Regions from separate parts of the Anaerotignum lactatifermentans genome, predicted to be linked through region 1. Evidence: a T-box and tRNA genes for the amino acid it is inferred to sense, from the RefSeq annotation. Region 1 holds a T-box; the other holds one or more tRNA genes.
What was found. The T-box of region 1 lies ahead of INF29_RS07540 (valine--tRNA ligase). A T-box ahead of a tRNA ligase gene usually reads a tRNA of that ligase, here a tRNA-Val.
Positions count from the first base shown of each region.

Region 2: it encodes a tRNA-Val, which carries the amino acid that the T-box ahead of INF29_RS07540 (valine--tRNA ligase) is inferred to sense. The anticodon was not compared.

Region 1 is NZ_JADCKK010000023.1:3,462-15,672, forward strand. Features, by position in the region: gene INF29_RS07505 (penicillin-binding transpeptidase domain-containing protein) at 1-433, shown strand, start outside; gene INF29_RS07510 (penicillin-binding transpeptidase domain-containing protein) at 517-2,442, shown strand; gene INF29_RS07515 (UDP-N-acetylmuramoyl-L-alanyl-D-glutamate--2,6-diaminopimelate ligase) at 2,566-4,020, shown strand; gene INF29_RS07520 (UDP-N-acetylmuramoyl-tripeptide--D-alanyl-D-alanine ligase) at 4,017-5,399, shown strand; gene mraY (phospho-N-acetylmuramoyl-pentapeptide-transferase) at 5,401-6,390, shown strand; gene murD (UDP-N-acetylmuramoyl-L-alanine--D-glutamate ligase) at 6,411-7,772, shown strand; gene ftsW (putative lipid II flippase FtsW) at 7,791-8,951, shown strand; T-box leader at 9,018-9,238, shown strand; gene INF29_RS07540 (valine--tRNA ligase) at 9,279-11,912, shown strand; gene INF29_RS07545 (hypothetical protein) at 12,139-12,211, opposite strand, start outside.
Region 2 is NZ_JADCKK010000039.1:1,873-14,083, reverse strand. Features, by position in the region: gene nrdD (anaerobic ribonucleoside-triphosphate reductase) at 1-613, opposite strand, end outside; gene glpK (glycerol kinase GlpK) at 792-2,273, opposite strand; gene INF29_RS09920 (MBL fold metallo-hydrolase) at 2,774-3,382, opposite strand; gene INF29_RS09915 (hypothetical protein) at 3,631-3,999, shown strand; gene INF29_RS09910 (hypothetical protein) at 4,010-4,411, shown strand; gene gltA (NADPH-dependent glutamate synthase) at 4,613-6,004, opposite strand; gene INF29_RS09900 (sulfide/dihydroorotate dehydrogenase-like FAD/NAD-binding protein) at 6,019-6,873, opposite strand; gene mazG (nucleoside triphosphate pyrophosphohydrolase) at 7,057-7,854, shown strand; gene INF29_RS09890 (HU family DNA-binding protein) at 7,854-8,156, shown strand; gene INF29_RS09885 (RNA-binding S4 domain-containing protein) at 8,239-8,481, shown strand; gene yabP (sporulation protein YabP) at 8,784-9,065, shown strand; gene yabQ (spore cortex biosynthesis protein YabQ) at 9,080-9,586, shown strand; gene INF29_RS09870 (FtsB family cell division protein) at 9,601-9,894, shown strand; tRNA gene INF29_RS09865 (tRNA-Met) at 9,977-10,050, shown strand; tRNA gene INF29_RS09860 (tRNA-Glu) at 10,063-10,134, shown strand; tRNA gene INF29_RS09855 (tRNA-Val) at 10,168-10,240, shown strand; gene INF29_RS09850 (ECF transporter S component) at 10,955-11,473, shown strand; gene INF29_RS09845 (manganese efflux pump MntP) at 11,745-12,211, shown strand, end outside.

The DNA of each region.
Region 1 (12,211 bases):
TCAGAATAAAACTGTCACCGTTGCAGATTATACAGACAGCGTTATTTTCGATGTTATCGGTGATCTGGATGGGAAAGAACTGACATATAAAGTAGTGGGCAACGGCAATACCGTTGTAAATCAGGTGCCGAAAGGCGGAACCACCGTGGATGTAGGCAGTGAAGTCATCCTGTATGTACAGCGTTCCGAAGAAGACACTGGTACCGTCAGCGTGCCGAATGTTGTTGGCAAAAACTATGAACAGGCAGAAACCACGCTGACAAATGCAGGCTTTACTGTGGCATTTGAAGGGGATCAATCGGGAACTGTCACCGCACAAGATCCTAAGTATGGTGTATCTGTAGCAAAGGGAAGCGAAGTTATGCTGACCCTTGAAATTCCGGAAAAAACGGACACATCCACAGATACAACGGGTACGCAGACGACCCAATAACCAAACCCAAAGAAAACGCATAGACTCCTTGCTTTTTCCATATATTTGCTAATAAGGACATTGGAAAAGGCAGGGAGTTTTCTATGGAAAGACCAACGGTCGGTGAAAAACGCCGGCTTTTGATTTATCTGCTCTGCTGTATACTGGCGTTTCTGGTGCTGGCAGGGCGCCTGGTTTATATCGAAGTGTTTCGTGCGTCCCAGTGGCAGGAAATGGCTTATGAACAGCAGACCAGAGATCGTTTGATTACTGCGAAACGCGGCGATATTCTGGACAGAAACGGCGTCGGTATTGCCGAAACCCAGACAGTGTCGGCAGTCAGTGTTGTTCCGGCAGAGGTGAAAGAAAAAGAAGAAACAGCAAAGTTTCTGGCGGATACGCTGGAACTGGATTATGATGAAGTGCTGGAGAAAGTCCAGCAGAAAGTAGCGTTGGTACGGATTCAGTCAAAAGTGGATACGGAAACGGCGCAGACCATCCGGCAGGCGGATTTGCCGGGGGTAAAGGTGGACGAAGATGTCCAGCGGATTTATCCTTTCGGAGAACTGGCGGCACAGGTGGTTGGCTTTGTAGGCAAAGACAATCAGGGCATCATTGGGCTGGAAGCCAAGTATGACGATGTGTTGGAAGGGGAACAGGGGAAGATATTGACCCTGACAGATGCCAAAGGTCATGAACTGACAGCCGAACAGGAACGGATTCCGCCAGTGGATGGTGGAAATCTGGTGACAACATTGGATGTGACCATACAGCAGTATGCGGAACAGACATTGGCAAAAACAGTGGAATCCAAACAGGCGAAAAAAGGCTCTCTCATTGTGATGAACCCACAAAATGGGGAGATTTACGCCATGGCGAATTATCCCTCTTTTGACTTGAATGAGCCTTTTACCATCAACGACTCGGAATTAGCGGCAGTGTGGGAAGGGCTTTCTTCCAAGGAGCAGAGTGACGCCCTCAATACCATGTGGCGCAATTCTGCCATCAACGATACATATGAGCCGGGGAGTATTTTCAAAATCATCACTTCCGTAGCAGGTCTGGAAGAAGGCGTTGTGACGCCGGAATCCACTTTTTACTGTCCGGGGTATCATGTGGCAGGGGATCGGCAGATCAAATGCTGGCGATATCCCAGAACCCATGGTTCAGAAACATTTGCAGAAGGGGTGCAAAATTCCTGTAACCCGGTGTTTATGGAAATTGCGGAGCGGCTAGGCGCGGAAACCTTTCTGGATTATGTGGAAAAACTGGGCTTTCGGGAAAAAACAGGCATTGATCTGGCTGGGGAAGCTACGGGCATTATCCATGAACTGAAAAACGTAGGTCCTGTGGAACTTGCCACCATGTCTTTTGGTCAGTCTTTCCAGATTACACCTTTGCAATTGATGCGGTCTGTTTCTGCGGCAGTAAACGGCGGCTATCTGATAACACCCCATATTGGCTATGGTATTGCCGATGAAAATGGCAATTTGACAGAAACATTTTCCTATGAAAAAGGGGAACTGGTGCTTTCCAAGGAAACTTCCGAAACCATGAAAACCATATTGGAAAGCGTTGTGACAGAAGGCACTGCAACCAAAGCGGCAGTGGAAGGATACCGCATCGGCGGCAAAACAGCCACATCAGAAAAACTTCCACGCAGAAGCGGAAAGTACATTGCTTCTTTCATGACATTTGCACCGGCAAACGATCCACAGGTTATGGTGTTCCTGATGATTGATGAACCGCAAGGCGTATATTACGGCGGTACCGTTGGTGGTCCTGCCATGCAGGAAATGCTGCAAAATATCCTGCCTTATCTGGGCATTCCCAAAGAAGGAGAAATATCAGAGGATGCTGTGGTGGTTGTGCCGGATGTAACGGGAATGACTATGGCGGAAGCGAAGAACGCCCTTTGGCAGGCAGGACTGACAGCCCAGACGGATGAGGGGGAAACTGTTGTTTCTCAGCTCCCTCCCGCAGGACAGGAAGTCAACCGGGGGACAAAAGTTCTGCTCTACGGGACATAAAGAAAAAAGCGAATAAAAATGCGGAAGAATCGAAAAAAAATCATTCTTTTTCCGTTCCTTCCAGTTTTTTATGATATAATAAACAGATGCGAAAAAAAGCAACACCCAAAGGAGGAAAATACAGTGTTATTGCAAAAACTGTTAGAGGGTATTCCTTATAAAATGTTACAGGGAATCGATGGGGCAGAAATCAAAATGCCCGTTTACGATTCCCGAAAAGTACAGCCCGGCGACTTGTTTGTCTGCATCACAGGCTTTCAGACAGACGGCCACCGCTATATTCCCATGGCGCTGGAAAAAGGTGCGGCAGCCCTTTTGGTAGAACACGCTGTGGAAGATGTACCGGAAAACATCACAGTGATTCAGACAGAAAACAACCGTCAGGCATTGGCGGCGCTGTCTGCCAATTTTTATGACCATCCCACACAGAAAATCCGTGTGACAGGTGTCACCGGCACTAACGGCAAAACTACCATCACCTATCTGGTGCGTTCTGTGCTGGAACGGGTAGGCAGAAAAACAGGTGTTATCGGCACCATCGAAAACCGCATTGGGGATAAAGTCATCCCTACAGAACGGACAACGCCGGAATCTTTGGAATTGCAGGCATTGATGGAACAGATGCGTCAGGAAGATGTAACAGATGTCATTATGGAAGTTTCTTCCCACTCTCTGGATTTGCATCGCGTGGACGGCATTGCTTATGATGTGGCAGTGTTTACCAACCTGACACAGGATCATCTGGATTATCATAAAACCATGGAAAATTATAAAATTGCCAAGAGTATGCTCTTTGAACGGAGCAAAAAGAGCGTCATCAATATTGACGATGCCGCTGGTGATTTTATGGTGGAAAAATCCGCTGGAGAAGTGCTGACTTATGCCATCGACAAAGCGGCAGACCTGAAGGCAGAGGATATTTCCATTACAGCAGAAGGCACTGCCTTTACAGTGGTATATGAAGGAAAACGCTATGGTGTGAAATTGCACACACCCGGCAGATTCAGCGTATATAATGGACTGGGTGCTATCGGCGCTTGCCTGTGTCTGGGCGTGGAAATGGAAGACATTCTGGCTGGTCTGGCAGAAAACCCTGGCGTGGCAGGTCGTTTCCAGACAGTACGCAGCAAAAAAGGCTGTCAGGCGGTGGTGGACTATGCCCATACACCTGATGGACTGGAAAACGTGCTGAAAACAGCCAAAGAATTTACCAAAGGCAAACTGATTGCGGTCTTTGGTTGCGGTGGTGACAGAGATAAGACAAAACGCCCCATCATGGGACGCATTGGCGGACAGTACGCGGATTACTGCATCATCACATCCGATAATCCTCGTACCGAGGACCCGGAACAGATTTTGCGGGAAGTGGAAGCAGGCACAAAGGAAACTGGTTGTGCCTACGAAAAACAGGTTGACCGGAGAAAAGCCATTGTGCGTGCCGTAGAACTGGCACAGGCAGGAGATGTCATTCTCATTGCCGGCAAGGGCCATGAAACCTATCAGATTTTCCCGGATAAAACCATTCATTTTGACGATGTAGAAGAAGTGCGAAACGCGTTTGGAGATGATTGCTTATGAAAAAACTGACCATTCAGGAAATTGCCAATGCCACCCATGCACGGATTCTGGCAGCAAATTTAGAAGAGGCACAGCAGAAAACCATCTGTCATGTGACACAGGATTCCCGTCAGGCAGGGGAAGAAAGCCTCTTTGTGCCTTTGAAAGGCAAAAATTCCGACGGACATGATTACCTGAAAAGCTGCATGGAAAAAGGCGTTGCCGCATGTTTTACGGAACGTGAAATGACACCGGAAAATGGCTGCGTGCTGCTTCTGGTGGAAAACGCGAGAGCGGCTATGTTACAGTTGGCAAAATATTATCGCAGTCTATTTGATATTCCCGTTGTGGGCATCACAGGCAGCGTTGGCAAGACTACCACAAAGGATATGATTGCTTCTGTACTTTCTCAGAAATACAATACTTTGTGGACACTGGGAAATTTCAATAATGACCTTGGTGTGCCTCTGACATTGTTCCGTCTGGAAGAAGGTCATGAAGCTGCTGTCATTGAAATGGGCATGAACCATTTTGGGGAAATCCATCGTCTGGTGGATGTGGTACGTCCCCAGATTGGTGTCATTTCCAATGTTGGCGTTGCCCATATTGAACATTTGGGCAGCCGGGAAGGCATTTTGAAAGCAAAATGTGAATTGTTCGATTTTATGGATGAAAATAATGTTGCTGTGCTCAACGGCGATAACGATATGCTGGCGACATTGGATGGTAAACTTTCTCAGAAAGTGCGCTGGTTTGGTGTGGAAAATAAACGGGATGTTTACGCGGACAACATCGAAGCTGTTGGTCTGGAACATACCAGATGCACCATTCATACACCTGTGGGCAGCATGGACGTAGTGATTCCCATGCCCGGCGCACACATGGTGCTCAATGCTCTTTCTGCCGTAACCGTAGGGCTGGAGATGGGCTTTACATTGGATGAAATCAAAGGGGGCATTGAAAACTTCGTGCCCACAAAAGACCGTATGACCATTATGCGTCTGGAAAACGGTCTGACATTGCTGAATGATGTATATAACTCCAATCCAGTTTCTGCTAAGGCTTCTTTGGATATCCTCAAAGATGTGGAAGGCAGAAGCGTGGCATTCCTAGGCTTTATGGGAGAACTGGGCGAATTTGCGCCTCAGATGCACCGGGAAGTTGGGGCTTACGCGGCAGAAAAAGGCATTGACCTTTTGATTTGTATTGGCAACCATTCCGACCAGATGGCGGCAGGCGCAAAAGATGCCGGCATGAAAGAAGTGTATCGTTTTGACACACAGGAAGAATTCTGGGAAAAGGGTCTGGATTTGCTGAAAAAAGGAGATACAATTTTGTTGAAAGCATCCCGCAGCATGGGATTTGAAAAAACAGTAGAGAAATTGCAAGGAGTGAAATAAAGTGGGTTCTTTGGAACAGGCGGTTTACGCCATATTGATAGCCTTTGTCATTGGGGTGATTTTGTGTCCCATTCTGATTCCGGTACTGCATAAAATGAAGTTCGGGCAGAATGTCCGGGATGATGGCCCTCAGACACATCTGCAGAAACAGGGTACGCCTACCATGGGCGGTATTGCCTTTTTGATCGCTTTCGTGGTGGCATCCTTCTTCTTTTTGAAGGGAAACACCGATGGCATTGCGGTGGTACTGATGACACTGTGTTATGGTATCATTGGCTTTTTGGATGACTATATCAAAGTTGTGAAAAAACGTTCTCTGGGTCTGCGTGCATGGCAGAAACTGGCATTGCAGCTCATTGTAACAGCTGTATTCTGCTGGTATGTGATGATGAAAAGTGGTATTGGCACAGCCATTTACATTCCCTTTACCAATGGTATGGAACTGGATCTGGGTATTTTGTTTGTGCCTTTCCTCTTTATTGCGGTACTGGGTACTGTCAACGGTGTCAACCTGACAGACGGTCTGGATGGTCTGGCTGGCGGCGTAACCCTCATTGTAGCGGCGTTCTTTATGATTGTGTCCTGGGCAGCAGGCAGCATGATTTCTCCTGTCTGCGGGGCAATCGTTGGCGCACTGCTGGCATTTTTGCTCTTTAACTGCTATCCTGCCAAAGTGTTCATGGGGGATACAGGCTCTCTGGCGCTGGGCGGCTTTGTGGCTGCAACGGCTTTTGTGCTGAAAATGCCTATTTTCATTGTCATCGTTGGTTTTGTTTATCTGTGGGAATCTATCACAGTTATGCTGCAGGTAGGTTGGTTCAAGATTACAAAACGCAAATACGGCGAAGGCAGACGTCTGTTCAAAATGGCGCCTTTCCATCATCATCTGGAACAGTGCGGATGGAGAGAAACAAAGGTTGTGACTTTGTTCTATGTAGTGACTGCTCTGCTGTGCCTGCTGGGCTTCTTGGGCAGTAAAGCAATGTTTTAACGGAAAGAAGGAAAAAATCCATGAAATATACAGGAAAACGTGCCCTGGTATGCGGCATGGCAAAAAGCGGTATTGCGGCAGCGGCTCTGCTGCAGAAACTGGGTGCAGTGGTTACATTGCAGGATATGAAAGAACGTGACGCCGTTCCTGCGGCAGCACTGGAACTGGAAAAAGAAGGCGTTGCCCTTTATACAGGGAAGAACCCCGATGATATTGCATGTGAACAGGGTCTGATCGTACTCAGTCCCGGTATCCCCTGTGACCTGCCTTTCATTGAAGCGGCAGAAGCAGCTGGCGTAGAAGTCATCAGCGAAGTGGAACTGGCTTATAGAGAAACCACTTGCCCCATCACAGCAATCACAGGCACCAATGGGAAAACAACAACCACAACCCTCACAGGGGAAATTATGAAAGCTGTTCGCCCGAATACAGCAGTGGTAGGGAATATCGGTGTGCCTTACAGTGAAAAGGTACAGGGCTTGACAGAACAGGATTGGGTCGTTGCGGAAATCAGCAGCTTCCAGATGGAAAAAGCAAAAGAATTCCATCCCCACATCAGCGCGGTGCTGAATATCACCCCTGACCACCTGAACAGACACAAAACCATGGAAGTTTACATTGCCATGAAAGAACGTGTTTTTGCGAAACAGACAGCAGAAGATTTCTGCATTTTGAATTATGAAGACGAAACATGCCGGAAAATGGCAGACAAAACCGCTGCAAAGGTATTTTTCTTCAGCAGCGCACAGCCTTTGGCAGAAGGCATTTACCTGCAGGACAAAGATATTTTTGTAAAATGGCAGGGTATCGACGAAAAGCTGATTTCTGTGGATGAATTACAGATTTTGGGCGTGCATAACTATGAAAACGTCATGGCAGCAGCAGCTATGGGCATTTGCGCAGGCGTGGCGCTGGATACCATCCGTCAGGTACTGAAATCCTTTGCGGGCGTAGAACACCGTATTGAGTATGTAGCAACCGTAGATGGCGTTGATTACTATAACGATTCTAAGGGCACAAACACAGATGCGTCCATCCGTGCTGTCCTTGCCATGCAGAAACCCATTGTGCTCATTGGCGGCGGCTATGACAAAGGCGTTTCTTTTGACGACTGGACAAAGCTGTTCCCCGGCAGAGTCAAACATCTGGTACTCATCGGTGTAACAGCACCGCAGATTCGTGCGTCTGCGGAAAAATTCGGCTTTACGGCAATGACAGACTGCGAAACCTTTGCGGAAGCCGTAGATCTGTGCAGGGAAAAGGCAGAACCTGGTGATTGTGTGCTCCTTTCTCCCGCATGTGCAAGCTGGGGCATGTTTGATAACTACGAACAGCGCGGCGAAATGTTCAAAGAACAGGTTCGCTCCTATTTGCAGAAATAAACAAAGCGAGGTGGTAACATGGAACAGACCAGACAGGGAAAGGCAGGAAGAAAACCGCATAAAAAAAGAGTGAAAGCGGATACCTATGACTTCGGGCTGTTTTTCGTGGTACTGACGCTGGTATTGTTCGGCGTTGTCATGATTTTCAGCGCCAGTTATTATGAAACCATGTCCAGTAAAGAATATGGATATGATATGTTTTATTACTTGAAACGACAGGGCATGTGGGCAGTCGTGGGGACGGTTGGCATGATCGTTGCCATGAATGTGCCTTACCAGCTCTGGAAGAAGTTTTCCTTGATGCTGTACTGGATTTCCAATGGTCTGCTGGCAATCCTGCCTTTTGTCGGGAAAAATGTAAAAGGGCAGACCCGTTGGATTGAAATCGGTCCTTTGCAGTTCCAGCCTTCGGAATTTACCAAGGTTGCGGTTATACTGTATTTGTCTTACTATGTCATCAACCATCGGAAGGAATTGGGCAATCTGAAAGGATTTGCAAAAGCGGCAGGGATTCTGGCGATTCCAGTGGTACTGATTGCTATGACAAACTTCTCATCAGCCCTTTTGCTGCTTATGGTTGGTGTAACGATTCTGTTTGTTGCCAGCCCCAGAATCTGGTACTTTGTGGCAGGCATTGGCGCACTGGTGCCCTTTGTGGCAGTTATGGTCATTTTGCCACAGTTCCGCTATCGTCTGACCCGTATCACCACATGGCTGGACCCTTGGTCTGATTTGCAGGGGAATGGCTATCAGACGGTACAGTCTTTGTATGCAGTGGCATCTGGCGGTCTGTTTGGCGTAGGGCTGGGACAAAGCCGACAGAAATCATTTATCCCAGAAGCCCATAACGATATTATCTTTGCGATCATTTGTGAAGAACTGGGGCTCATTGGCGCGGCGTTGGTGATTATCCTTTTTGCAGTAGTGGTTTGGCGGGGCATTCGCATTGCCATGAACGCACGGGATAATTATGGGATGCTGGTGGCAACGGGCATTACATCTGTGGTGGCATATCAGTCTTTGATTAACATCGGCGTTGTAACCAATACCATTCCAAATACAGGGCAGCCTTTGCCGTTTATCAGTTACGGCGGCACGGCGCTGGTATTCCTGATGGGGATGATGGGGATATTGCTGAATATATCAAAGTATCCAAAGGATATGAAGAATACAGAATAATTTACAAAAAGCTATTGACAAATTTGTTCGTATTGAATAAAATGCTAAAGTATAAGATTCCATACAGCAAAAGCAAAGAAAAAGAGGAGTATGCGGATTCCGTCCCGCCAGAGAGAAAAATCCATGGGCTGCAAGGTTTTTCGGGAGCAGGCACGCAGAAGGTAGCTTTGGAGCTGTTCCGCTGAAAAAATAAGTAGGTGGAAACGGGTGGTTCCGTTACAGACCGAGAGTGTCCGTCAAGTTTTTTGACGGGAAATAAGGTGGTACCGCGAGCTTTCGTCCTTTGGGAGGAAAGCTCTTTTTTTATGAAACGAAGGAGGAGAAAACGTGAGAGAACTGGCAAAGAATTTTGATCCCGCAGCAGTAGAGGACAGACTCTATGCGATGTGGATGGAAAGAAAATATTTCCACACAAAAATCGATAAAAGCAAAAAACCTTATTGTATCGTAATGCCGCCCCCGAACATCACTGGGCAGCTGCACATGGGTCATGCACTGGATAACACCATGCAGGATATCCTGATCCGTTGGAAAAGAATGGCTGGCTACAATGCACTGTGGGTTCCCGGCATTGACCATGCAAGTATTTCCACAGAACTGAAAGTCGTACAGAAAATGGCTTCCGAAGGTCTGACCAAAGAAGATGTAGGTCGTGAAGGTTTCCTGGAACGTGCCTGGGCTTGGAAAGAAGAATACGGCGGCATCATCCTGAATCAGCTGCGCAAACTGGGCTGCTCCTGTGACTGGGAACGCGTACGTTTCACCATGGACGAAGGCTGCTCCGACGCCGTTTTGGAAGTATTCTGCCGTCTGTATGAAAAAGGCTATATCTATCGTGGTGAAAAGATCATCAACTGGTGCCCTGAATGTCAGACCACTATTTCTGACGCAGAAGTTAACCATGTGGAAACAGCAGGTCATTTCTACCACATTGAATATCCCATCGTAGGCTCCGATGAAAGACTGTGTCTGGCAACAACTCGTCCCGAAACCATGATGGGCGACGTTGCTGTTGCGGTTCATCCTGAAGACGAACGTTATCAGCACCTCATCGGCAAGACATGTATCCTGCCTTTGATGAACAAAGAAATCCCCATTGTTGCGGATGAATATGTTGACCGTGAATTCGGTACTGGTGTTGTAAAAATTACACCTGCTCATGACCCTAACGACTTTGAAGTTGGTGTACGTCATAACCTGCCTCGTATCAACGTTATGAACGACGATGGTACTATGAACGAAAAAGCAGGCAAATATGCAGGCATGGATCGTATGGAAGCCAGAAAAGCAGTGGTAGAAGACCTGAAAGAACAGGGCTATCTGGTAGAAATCGAAGACATCACCCATGCAGTAGGCTGCCATGAAAGATGTAATGTTCCCATCGAACCCCTGATCAAACTGCAGTGGTTTGTACGTATGGACGAACTGGCAAAACCTGCTATGGAAGTATATGAACAGCAGAAACTGCGCTTTGTTCCCGATCGTTTCGGTAAAGTATATATGCACTGGCTGGAAAACATCCGTGACTGGTGTATTTCCCGTCAGCTGTGGTGGGGTCATCGTATTCCCGCTTACTACTGCGATGAATGCGGTCATATCACTGTAAGCAAACATGCACCTGAAAAATGTGAAAAATGCGGCAGCACAAAACTGCATCAGGATGAAGATACACTGGATACATGGTTCAGCTCTGCGCTGTGGCCTTTCTCCACACTGGGCTGGCCCAATGAAACAGAAGATTTGAAACACTTCTATCCTACAAGCACACTGATCACTGGCTATGATATCATCTTCTTCTGGGTTGTTCGTATGGTATTCTCCGGTATGGAAAATATGCACGAAGTACCTTTCCATGATGTATTGATCCATGGTCTGATCCGTGACGATCAGGGCAGAAAGTTCTCAAAATCTCTGGGCAATGGTATCGATCCTCTGGAAGTTATCGCAAACTACGGTGCTGATCCTCTGCGTCTGATGCTGATCACCGGTAACGCACCCGGTAACGACATGCGTTTCTATTGGGAAAGACTGGACAACTGCCGTAACTTCTGCAACAAGATCTGGAACGCAAGCCGTTTCGTGATGATGAACATGGACGAAAAACAGGAAACAAAACTGCTGATGCTTACATCTGCAGATAAATGGATTCTGTCCAAAGTAAATACCCTGGCAAAAGATGTTTCCGAAAATCTGGAACATTATGAACTGGGTCTGGCTGCACAGAAGATTTACGATTTCCTGTGGGATGAATTCTGTGACTGGTATATTGAAATGGTAAAACCTCGTCTGTACAACAAAGACGACAGCACAAGAGAAGCAGCACTGTGGACACTGAAAACAGTTCTCATCAACGCTCTGAAGATGCTGCATCCTTTTATGCCTTATATCACAGAAGAACTGTTCCAGCATATTCAGGACGAAGAAGAAAGCATCATGATTTCCGATTGGCCTGTTTATAAAGAAGAATGGAACTACAAAGAAAACGAAGAAGAAATCGATACTATCAAAGAAGCAGTTCGTAACATCCGTAACATCCGTGCGGAAATGAACGTTGCACCTTCCAAGAAAGTACAGGTATTTGTTGTTTCTGATAAGGAAGAAGTAAGAGCGATCTTTGAACACAGCAAAGTATTCTTCAAAACACTGGGTCATGCCAGCGAAGTAACTGTACAGGCTGACAAAGCAGGTATCGGCGAAGATGCTGTTTCCGTAGTGACCAGCAACGCAACCATTTACATGCCTCTGGCAGAACTGGTTGACATTGAAAAAGAAGTAGAGCGTCTGACAAAAGAAAAAGAAAAAATGCTCAAAGAAATCGAAAGAGTAGAAAAGAAACTGGCAAACCAGGGCTTTGTATCCAAAGCGCCTCAGAAAGTCATCGACGAAGAAAAGGCAAAAGAAGAAAAATACAAAGCAACACTGGCACAGGTGGAAGAACGTCTGGCACAGCTTCAGAAATAATGAGATATAAAAAGGGATAAAACCGAAAAGCAACTTCCTCTTAAGAAAACATTGATTTTTGCTTCTTTGATTTCTTAAGAGGAATTGCGACAGCTGTCTTCAGAAGAAAACAGATCAAATAAAATCTCAATATCATAAGAAAGCCGAAATCCTTTGTCATGATAAGGATTTCGGCTTTCTTTGTTTTCTTCTGAAGATGCCCCTAAGGTTTTATCCCTTTTTGTATTTACTTGGTTTTGGGGCTTGCCCAAAGGAGAAAGTCTATTTTCTTTGTGGGAGTAAAGTGTTTGTATTGGGGA
Region 2 (12,211 bases), on a different contig from region 1:
TGTCGCCGATAACGTCAAAGGCAACGTTCAGTGTTTTGGGTTCGTTGTACCACAGGTTGCCCATTTCAAAACCGCCGGTCAGAACGCTTTTTACGTCGAACAGACAGCAGTTCATGGTGTCACGTCTGGCAGACATATCATGGATGTAGATATAACCGTCACGACATGCCTGGAGTTCTTCTGTGGTCATGAAGAATTTCTGGTACAGTTCTTTGTTCAGCTGATTGAATACCAGAGAGCGTTTTGTGGAAACCAGGGCGCTGTCGGTGTTGCTGTTTTCCTTGTCGCCGATATACATGATGGACTGGCTTTTTTTGTAAACCTCGTCCAGCATTTTCACAAAGTCCTGTTTGTAGTTGCGGTAATCACGGTAGCTTTTTGCAACTTCAGGCTTTACCTGTTCCAGTGCGCCTTCGACGATGTTGTGCATTTCCGCAATGGGGATGCCTTCTTTGCCAAGGGATTTCGCTTTTGTTTCTACGAAATCACAGATGAAATCCAGTTCTTCCTGTGTGAATTTCACCAGGGCGCGGTAAGCGGATTTGTTTACGGCAACTACAACTTTCTGCACATTCCACGGTTCGTGGGTATTATCTTTCTTAATCACATACATGATGATATCCTCCTTCATTCTCGGCAAGCGAGATACAATACATAGTCATTTGCTGTATCATAATGTACCACATACGGCTATATATTGCAATCAAAAATATAGACAACACAATATATTGTGAAAACTTAGAGAAGTTCATCCGATTTTTCATGGAAATTTTGTTAAGGTTATTTTTATTTTATTTTGTCAAGGTCTGACGCACTGCTTTTTGCCAGCCTTCCAGTTTTTCTGCCGCTTCTTCCTTGGATGCTTTGGGAGAATAGGCGTGAGAAACGCCCCAATTCCGACGGATTTCCGACAAATCTTTCCAGTAGCCTACCGCAAGACCTGCCAGATACGCAGCACCCAATGCAGTGGTTTCCAGTGTTTTGGGACGGAGCACAGGAACCCCTGTGATGTCCGCCTGAAATTGCAGCAGGAAGTTATTTGCAGCGGCGCCGCCGTCTACACGCAGTTCCGCCAGAGGAATGCCAGCGTCCTCCTCCATGGCGTGGAGAACGTCATAAGTCTGGTATGCCATGGATTCCAGTGCCGCACGGGCAATATGATTCCGGTTGGCACCACGGGTAAGACCTGTCAAAATACCTCTTGCGTAAGGGTCCCAGTAGGGCGCACCCAGTCCCACAAAAGCGGGTACCAGATAAACGCCGCAGGTATCAGGCACAGACATGGCAAGTTCTTCTGTTTCCGGCGCGGAACCGATGAGTTTCAACTCATCACGAAGCCACTGAATGGCAGCCCCAGCCACGAATACAGAGCCTTCCAATGCATAGGTGACTTTTCCGTCCAGTCCCCATGCAATGGTGGTCAGAAGCCCGTTTTTAGAGGTCACAGGGGCATCCCCTGTGTGCATCAGTAGGAAACAACCAGTGCCGTAGGTGTTTTTGGCAGAACCGGGTGTGAAGCAAGCTTGTCCAAAAAGGGCAGACTGCTGGTCACCAGCCGCTCCTGCAATGGGGATGGGTGCGCCGAAGTGGAAAGGCAGTGTATGCCCAAATACGCCGCTGGAAGGAATGACCTTGGGCAGGATAGAAGGGGGAATATCCAGAATGTCCAAAATTTCCGCATCCCACTGCAAAGTATGGATGTTGAACAGCATGGTGCGGGAGGCGTTGGAGTAATCGGTGGCGTGTACCTGTCCTCCTGTGAGATTCCAGATAAGCCATGTATCTACGGTACCGAACAGCAGATTGCCTTCCTCAGCCAGTTTTCTTGCCCCTTCTACATGGTTCAGCACCCAACGGATTTTTGTTGCGGAGAAGTATGCGTCCAGCAGAAGCCCTGTTTTTTCCCGGAATAGGTCGGTGTAGCCTTTTTTCGCCAGTTCTTCGCAGTCCTCGGCCGTCCGGCGGCACTGCCATACAATGGCGTTGTAAATGGGCTTGCCTGTGCGCTTGTCCCAGAGAATGGTGGTTTCTCGCTGGTTGGTGATGCCAATGGCGGCAATGTCAGCGGCAGTGAGCCCTTTCTGTTCCAGAGCCTTCTGTGCCACTTCCAGCTGGCTTTGCCAGATTTCCATGGGGTCGTGTTCCACCCAGCCGGGCTGGGGATAGATCTGACGGTATTCCTTCTGGGCAGTGCTGACAGCTGCGCCGTTTTTGTCAAAGAGGATACAGCGGGAGCTGGTGGTTCCTTGATCCAAAGACATGATATACTGCATACAAATCCTCCTTTTCATGGGAAAAGCCCCAGAGGGGGCTCAGACTGTAGATAAAGTAATTTTTATACTTTTTGCATGAACGCAGAAGGCCTTGGGGAACAAAGGGGTCAACACATTTGCTTCGCAAATGCCAGCCATAAATGGCTGTCCGCATCTCTTGCGGTGTGGGGTTCCCCAACTGGAATCCACAGTCGGAATTCACTTCCGATGAGGAAAAACCGGAGTTTCGAGGCTTTTGAACTGATGGATACTCTGCACCCCGAAGAAAACGGGGACAGCGAAGCTGGCTTTGCGGAGCAAAGTGCTTGACCTCTGCACTCCGAAGAAAACGGGGACAGCGAAGCTGGCTTTGCGGAGCAAAGTGCTTGACCTCTGCACTCCGAAGAAAACGGGGACAGCGAAGCTGGCTTTGCGGAGCAAAGTGCTTGACCCAACGGTTTTATACTTCTGTCTACTCGTCAAAACCTTGAATGAAATGAGGTTTTGACGACAGCGTTTCGTTACATATAAGGGTTCATGCGGCGTTCGATTTCCAATGTGGTGGCAGGACCATGACCGGGATATACATTGTAATCACCGGGCAGGTTCCGCAGACGTTTCAGAGAAGCGATGATCTCGCCCCAGTTGCCTGTAGGCAGGTCTGTACGACCGCAGGAGCCCTGGAACAGGGTGTCGCCGGAGAAAATGTTGTTGCCGATGAGATAGCATACACTGCCGGCTGTATGACCGGGGGTTTCCAGTACGGTAAATTCCAGATCGCCAACTTTCACAGCGTCGCCTTCCTGTACCCATACGTCAGCGGAAAGAGAAGTGGGACCGCTCATGTAAAGAGAGCAGTTCAAGGCAGGGTCTGCCAGCAGAGCCTGTTCTTTTTTGCAGGCGTAAACGGGACAGCCGTATTTTTCTTTTACCATTTCCACAGCGCCGATGTGGTCGTCATGACCGTGGGTCAGCAGGATATGGGTGGGTTTCAGGTTGTTTTCTTCGATATAGCGGAACAAAGGCTGGGGATTGCCGTCGCAGTCGATGATGGCGCAGGTGCCTTTGTCGTCAGAGATTACATAGCAGTTGGTGCCGATGTTGCCGATTTCCAGTGTTTGTATTTTCATGGTGCAAAAACCTCCTTGTGTTTCGATTTTTACAGGCATTTTTTTCTGCCGTCTGCACTATTATAGCAGAAAAGACCACCAGCCGACTAGTCTTTTTACAGGAAAGTTTCCAAACGCCGGAAAAAGCTGGACAAGAAAGAGAAAGGGGAGTAAGATGGAACAAACAACGAATAGAATCAGGCGGATACCGCCGGAACGGAGGAAGTTTTTTGGACGAGAGAAGGAAACAGCAGCTCACGGAGGGCTGTATGAGAATCAGAAAAGAAATCGCCGCATGGCTGCTCATGGCATTGTGGGTGATTTTTAGTGTGAAAATTGCGGAAGTGCTGCTGGGAGAAAGCCTGCCGGGGTGGGTAGAAATCGGCGGCATGATTCTGTGCGGCGTGCTGGCAGTGGCATCCCATCTGGATAACCCTTTGCGCCACGGATATAAACTGCGCCGTCCCAGACGGTATTTGCTGGGGGCTTTGGTGATTCTTATCTGCGCTGTGCTGTTCTTTGTATGGAAAGCGGAGTGGGTGCAGGGCATGCAGGCACTTGTTATCCCTGTAGTATTTATTTGGAACCCTATTTGTGTTTGGCTGGAATGGAAGGAAGAATTGGGTCAGGCATCATAAGGAGGCGGCTATGGAGTACCTTTCGGATGTACAGCTGAAAAGATGTATCGCATGGATGCGGCTGGAGCTGCTGGCTTGGCTCTGCCTTTGCGCCGATGCGCTGGTGAGCGTTTGGGCGCCCAGTGTGTGGGATACGGGGCATATCTACGGACTTTTTGTAGTGGTGGTGCTGGTATCCGGTCTGGCGGCAGTGGTTTTGTCTTGGGTGCGTAACCCCATGCGCTGGAACTTGACAGGACTTGGACGGAAATTTTTCTGGGGCAGTCATGGAAGCTGTATGGCGGTGAGCGTCATACTGGTTTTCTGGGTGCCGGAATTGTCCATTGGTCTTTTGTTTGTGTGGAATTGTATTTATATGCTGGTGGCATACGAGAGGGAACTGCGCCGAAGAAAAAAGAAAGAGGAATCCTGAGAAAATGACGGTATGGCTTAAACACCATACCGTTTTTGTTTGCAAAAACGTATCTCAAACTGCTATGATTTCTTCCCTTCGTTCATTTCTCGGTGAGATTCACTGTTTTCAGAAGAAATAAAAATAAGAAAGCCAGAATCCTTTGTATTTTAGGGATTTTGGCTTTCTTTGTTTGCCGTACTTTTTCTATTTCAAAAAAGATTATTTGTTTTTCAGATATTCATCAATGGCTGCGGCAGCCTTTTTGCCTGCGCCCATAGCCAGAATAACCGTTGCAGCCCCTGTAACGGCGTCACCGCCGGCATAAACGCCTTCTCTGGTGGTCTGGTTTGTTTCTTCGTTGACTACCAGACAGCCTTTCCGGTTGGTTTCCAGACCCTTTGTAGTGCTGCGGATCAGAGGGTTGGGGGATGTACCGATGGACATAACCACGGTATCAACGTCGATAACGTAGTTGGAGCCTTCCACAGGTACAGGACGTCTTCTGCCGCTGGCATCGGGTTCGCCCAGTTCCATTTTCAGACATTCGATACCGCATACCTGACCATTGCCGTCATCCAGAATCTTCACAGGATTGCGCAGCAGGTGGAATTCGATGCCTTCTTCTTTTGCGTGGTGGATTTCTTCCAGACGCGCGGGCATTTCTTTTTCGGAACGACGGTAAACGATGTAAACTTTTTCTGCACCCATTCTCTTTGCGCATCTTGCAGCGTCCATGGCTACGTTGCCGCCGCCTACAACAGCAACAGCTTTGCTATGACGGATAGGTGTGTCGTAATCGGAAATATATGCTTTCATCAGGTTGATACGGGTCAGGTATTCGTTAGCAGAATATACGCCTACCAGCGCTTCACCGGGGATGCCCATGAAGGAAGGCAGACCTGCACCAGTGCCGATGAATACGGCATCATAACCCATATCGTCAATGATTTCGTCAATGGATAATACTTTACCGATAACCATGTTTGTCATGACTTCAACGCCCATAGCAGACAGCTTGTCGATTTCTTTCTGCACGATAGCTTTCGGCAGACGGAATTCGGGGATACCGTAAACCAGTACGCCGCCGGCTGTATGGAATGCTTCAAAAATGGTTACGGCATAGCCTGCTTTTGCCAGGTCGCCGGCACATGCCAGAGAGGAAGGACCAGAACCGATAACAGCTACTTTCTTGCCGTTCTGGGCAGGTTTTTCGGGCATTTCATCGCAGTTTGCCATGTACCAGTCAGCAACAAACCGTTCCAGACGACCGATGGCTACGGCTTCTCCTTTGATGGCACGGACGCATTTGGATTCGCACTGGCTTTCCTGCGGGCATACACGACCGCAGACAGCAGGCAGAGCGTTTGTGGAAGTGATGATCTTATAAGCTGCCATAAAATCGCCTTTTGCCACTTCCGCGATGAATTCGGGGATGCGTACGTTTACGGGACATCCGCTGACACAGGGTTTGTGTTTGCAGTTCAGACAGCGGGTAGCTTCTTCCATAGCCATTTCCGCTGTGTAGCCCATGGCTACTTCTTCAAAGTTTTTATTTCTCACATCAGGTGCCTGTTCAGGCATTTTGATTTTTTCCAAGCTCATGTTTGCCATTGTTTCCGTCCTCCTTAGTGAATCAAGTCGTGTGCCATTTTGTCCATGCGGCAGATATGTTTTTCAGCCAGATCCGCTTCCTCTTTCTTGTAAACGGAGTTGCGGTTCATCAGTTCGTCGAAGTCTACCTGATGTCCGTCGAAGTCGGGACCGTCTACGCAGGCAAATTTGATTTCGCCGCCAACGGTGACACGACAGCCGCCGCACATGCCTGTGCCGTCGATCATGATGGGGTTCAGGCTGACAATGGTTTTGATGCCGTAAGGTTTTGTAGTAAGGCTGACGAATTTCATCATGGGGATGGGACCGATGGCAATGACAGCGTCATACTGGTTGCCAGCTTCGATGAGGGATTTCAGCTTGTCTGTAACGAAGCCTTTTTCACCTTTTGTGCCGTCATCGGTCATCAGGTAGTAGTTGTCGGAAACAGCGCTCATTTCCTCTTCCAGAATGACAATGTCTTTGTTTCTAAAGCCTGCAATGACATCTACTTCCACGCCCAGTTCGTGCAGGGCTTTTGCCTGAGGATAAGCGATGGCACAGCCTACGCCGCCGCCCACAACAGCAACTTTCTTGAAGCCGTCATATTCTGTGGCAACACCCAGAGGGCCTACAAAGTCGCGGATGGAGTCGCCAACTTCTTTGGCTGCCAGCAGTTTTGTGGACAGACCAACTTTCTGGAAGATGATGGTGACGGTGCCTTTTTCTCTGTCATAATCAGCGATGGTCAGAGGGACACGTTCGCTGAATTCATCTACGCGGAAAATAATAAACTGCCCCGCTTTGGCTTTTTTCGCCACAAAAGGGGCTTCGATTTCAAGCAGTGTCACAGCACTGTTTAATTCTTTTTTATTGACAATGCGAAACATGTTTGCAACTTCCTTTCTTCTTTGGACTTTCTTTTGCAGGTGATTTTTGTTAGAATTATCATAACATAAATTCAGGCGGTGGGATATGGATAAAACGCCGTTTTTCTGGAAGTACAATGAAGAAAAGTTTATGGTTTTTGAATAAAATGTGGGACAAAAAACGTCCCAATTAAAAAGGAGGAAATGAACGTGCAGAAAAAATATACTTTTGACGACTTACGGGACATCATCGAGCAGCTTCGCAGTGAGAATGGGTGTCCTTGGGATAAGGTCCAGACCCATGAGAGCCTGCGGGCGGATATGCTGGAGGAAGCCTATGAAGCCGTCGATGCCATTGATAAAGGCGATATGGACAACTTGAAGGAAGAACTGGGGGATGTGCTTATGCAGGTTGTATTCCATTCTTCCATCGAAGCCCAGAAAGGCGGCTTTACACTGGATGATGTCATTCAAGGCATCTGTGAGAAAATGGTTTACCGTCATCCTCATGTGTTTGGAGAAATTTCTGTGGATACGGCGGAACAGGTGCTGGTGAACTGGGAAGCGTTGAAGAAAAAGGAAAAACATATGCAGACCCAGACAGATGTCCTCAAAAGTGTGCCGGATGCCCTGCCTGCTCTGACCCGTGCCAGAAAGGTGCAGAAGAAAGCGGCAGACGTTGGTTTTGATTTTTACGAAGCCGGCGGCGCCATGGAAAAAGTGGCAGAAGAAATCCGGGAGCTGCAGGAGGCTGTGGAACAGCCAAACGGCAATATAGAGGAAGAATTCGGTGATATTTTGTTCGCACTGGTGAACGTAGCAAGGTTTTTGAAAATAAATCCCGAGTTTGCCTTGACAAAAGCCACCAAAAAGTTTATAAATAGATTTGAGTATGTTGAGAATTCAGCCCTTTCAGAGGGAAAGCAGCTTTCCACAATGACTCTGGAGGAAATGGATTTGCTCTGGGATCAGGCAAAAATTGCCTTATCCAAGAAACTTTAATAGATTTATTTAGGAGGACTAACACAATGAACAAATCTGAATTAGTTGCAGCGATTGCTGAAAAGGCGGAAATGAGCAAAAAAGACGCTGAAAAAGCACTGAAAGCTTTCGAAGATGTTGTAACAGAAGAACTGGCAGCAAACGGCAAAGTACAGCTGGTAGGCTTCGGTACATTCGACGTAGCTGAAAGAGCAGCTCGTGAAGGCAGAAACCCTCAGACAGGCGAAGCAATGCCCATCCCCGCTTCCAAAGCACCCAGATTCAAAGCAGGTAAAGCTTTGAAAGATGCGATCAACAAATAATTTGATTTGATTGTTTTTGAAACGCTTTCTCGTCCTGAGAAAGCGTTTTTTTGAAAGAAAAAACAGCAAAGGGGAAATGAACATGCGTATTGATAAGTTCCTGAAGGTATCCCGTATCATCAAGCGCAGAACCGTAGCCAACGAAGCCTGCGACGCGGGACGTGTGTCCCTCAACGGCAAAGTGGTGAAAGCCGGCGCGGATGTGAAGGTCGGCGATATCATCGAAATTCAGTTCGGCAATAACGTGACAAAGGTGGAAGTGCTGAATCTGCAGGAATCCACCAAAAAAGAAGATGCTGCCGGCATGTATCGCGCAGTGGAATAATGTCCCAAAACCTCTCATATACTGTAAAAACAGTAAAGTAGACTGTAGAAAAACGAAGTTTAACATTTTTATTGAGAACGCGGAAGGGATTGGGAAACGAAGAGTTTCCCAACTGGAATCCGCAGTCGGAATTTATTTCCGACGAGGAAAAGCTGAAGTTTCAAGGCTTTTAGCCGATGGAACTTTGGCTTTATACTTCTGTCTACTCGTCAAAGCCTTGAATGAAATGAGGCTTTGACGACAGGGTGTCAACTTTTTGACACCCTGATATACTGTAAAAACAGTATGGGGAGGTTTTTTTGTTGGGGGAAGAAAAACGGAATTTGCGGCAGCATACCATTCGTATGACAGACAGAGAACGAATCGAGATTGGCGGCGTGACGGACGTCCTGCGTTTTGATGAGGAAGGCGTGGCAGTGGATACTACCTGCGGATTACTTATCATCAAAGGGGAAGGACTCCATGTTGGACGGCTGAATCTGGAAGAAGGGGAAGTGGCAGTGGAAGGGCGCATGGACGCACTGACCTACGCGGAAAATATGGGCGGCGGCAAACAATCCTTTTTTGCCAAGTTGTTCCGCTGAAAGGAGGCAGGCAGGTGGACATTCAGGGACAAGGAAGTTTGTTTTTGTGCTGCCTGTTGCTGGGCGGTGGTATGGGATTGGTTTATGACGGTATGCGTCTTGCACGGCGGATATTGCCCCACGGTGTCTGGGCAGTACAGATAGAGGATGGCTTGTACTGGGCAGCGGTGGCGCTGGGTGTCTTTGAGGTGTTGCTCCAGGAAAACCATGGGGAAGTCCGCTTTTTCCTGCTGGTGGCTATTTTTGGCGGCATGGGGCTTTATGGAACCCTTGCCAGTCCTTTTGTGATGGCTGTGGGAGAAAAGGTGCTGAAAGTCATTGGAAGACTGGTCATGTTATTGTTGACCATAATTTTGACACCCTTTCGTTTGCTCTATCTTGCCTTTGGCAGACCGGTGGGGAATTTCGTCAGATTTTGCGGTGGAAAATCCAAAAAACACTTGCAATTATGTAAAGTATATGTGAAAATAAAAAAAGACACATTACGGCGGGATATTCGTTTTTTGCGTCGAAAACCTTAGGAAGGGTGACTGCCATGGGAAAAAGAGCCAGAAAGAAAAAATCCGGTGGATTATGGATCCATCTTTTTTTGGTAGCTTTCTGCGTGTTCGTTGTGGCAGGGGTGTACTGGCAGTATCGGGAATATCGCCAGCTGAAAGTGGAACTGGCTGATGTACAGCAGCAGATTGCCGATGAACAGCAAAAGACATTGGATTTTCAGGCAAAAAAGGATTACTATAACAGCGACAGCTATATCGAACAGATTGCCAGAGAAAAACTGGGGCTGGTCAAGAGCAATGAAATCCTGTATATCAACCGTGAACAATAAAAGTTTTCAAAAAAAGACAATTTTTTGAAAAAAGGTATTGACAAATAGACAATATGACTATATAATGAACTAGTCGACTTGAGGCGGAGTAGCTCAGTTGGCTAGAGCATGCGGTTCATACCCGCAGTGTCGGGGGTTCAAATCCCTCCTCCGCTATTTTTCTTCTTTGGCCCGTTGGTCAAGCGGTCAAGACGCGACCCTCTCACGGTCGAATCAAGGGTTCGACTCCCTTACGGGTCAACTTTTGAGTGATAATTGAATTGTTAAAAACATGGGAGTTTAGCTCAGCTGGGAGAGCATCTGCCTTACAAGCAGAGGGTCACAGGTTCGAGCCCTGTAACTCCCATTTTTTTATGTCCAAAAACAAAAAGCAAAACAAGGGAGAAAGGCGCAACTGGGGAGAGTCATGCACCAACGTGCAAGAGGACACGAGGTAGAGCCTAAGAACTCCCATTTTTTATGTCCAAAAACAAAAAGAAGCAAAACAAGGGAGAAAGGTGCAACTGGGGAGAGTTATGCACCAACGTGCAAGAGGACACGAGGTAGAGCCTGAGAACTCCCATTTTTTTATGTCCAAAAAGAAAAACAAGGAAAAAACGGGAGAAAGACGCAGCTGGAAAGAGTCATGCACGAAGGTGCAAGAGGACACGAGGCAGAGCGCAGTCACTCCCATTTTTTATGCTCACAACAGAAAGAAATTACAATCAGAGAATACAGGGGCTTTATACGCAACATTATGAGGAGATATGTACGCATATCTTCTTTTTTTTGTGCAAAAATGCGGAGAGGAAAAGAGAAATCTGCGCCCGATTCAAGGGAGAACAGAAATCCTGCGTTTGTACTTCTATTTTTCTGGAAAAATTGATTGGAAAATAAAGGATATTTTTCTGAAAAAAGAAAATCTAAACGGACTTTCTACCTATGTTTATGGCGAAAAATATTGCCTGACATGTAAAACTGTATGGGTACAATTTAAAACAGTGTTGCGGCGCCAATAGCAGAGGCTCAGAAAATATGATATGCTGTTTTACAAAGGAAGCTTTGAAACGGGGGTATGACAATGAAGACGAAAGAAATTTGTTTGCGTGGACTGATGATCGCTCTGGTCACAGTTTCTACCATGGTGCTGCAGATTCCTGTGTCTGCTACCAATGGTTACATTCATTTGGGGGACAGTATGATATTGCTGATCAGCGTATTTTTTGGCTGGCGTTACGGCATGGTAGCCGGCGGTGTTGGGGCTGCGTTGGCTGACCTGCTCAGCGGATATGCCCATTGGGCACCCTTTACCCTCATCATCAAAGGGGTTATGGGCTTATTGGTAGGCAAGATCGCACATTATACACCGGCAGAAAAGCACTTTTTCGGTCTGCGGAATCTGGCTGGTTCCGTTGTGGGCATTGTGTGGATGATTATTGGATACTACTTCGGTGGTGCTGTTTTGCAGAAAAGCTTCACAGTGGCTCTGACTTCCATTCCCGAAAACTTGGTGCAGGGCGGTGCAGGCTTTGTGATTTTCCTGGTGGTAGGCTATGCTTTTTATAAAGCAAAAATCTATAAATATGTTTCCGCAAAATAAGTTTAGCAGATGGGGACTGCTCCATAAGAAATAAAAATAGCTGGAATTCTTGCATTTAAAGGATTCCAGCTATTATATTTTATAGAGACCATTTTCAAAAATGTTTTCTTGCGGAAAATGCGGCTTTGTTTTTCCGCTTTTTCTTATGAAAAATAGTTGAATTTTGGAAAATGATGGATTTTCATTGACCCTTTTTCTCATTGCGTGGTATAGTATAAAAGTTATGGGACTATACTGAAAGAAGGGACGAGAAGGAACAGGAGGAATTCATTTGGAATTTGTAACCATATTACTGATTGCAGTCAGTTTAGCCATGGATGCTTTTGCCGTTTCCATTTCCAATGGTGTTTCTGTCAAGGGATTTGGAAAGAAACAAGCAGCTACCCAGGGGTTATATTTCGGTGGTTTTCAGTTTTTGATGCCCGTCATTGGCTGGTTTTTGGGCAGCAGTGTGAAAACATATATTGAGTCTGTCGACCACTGGATTGCCTTTGTACTGCTTGCCGTCATCGGCGGGAACATGATCCGGGAAAGCTTTGGCGACGACGAGGAAGAAAGCGGACAATCCGTTCTGACAGCAAAAGTACTGCTGCTTCAGGCAGTAGCAACCAGCATCGACGCATTGGCAGTGGGTATCAGTTTTGCCATTCTGGATGTGAATATCTGGTGGGCAGCTGGCATCATCGGTGTGGTATCTTTTGTGCTTTCTTTCTGCGGCGGTATGCTTGGCAAAGGCTT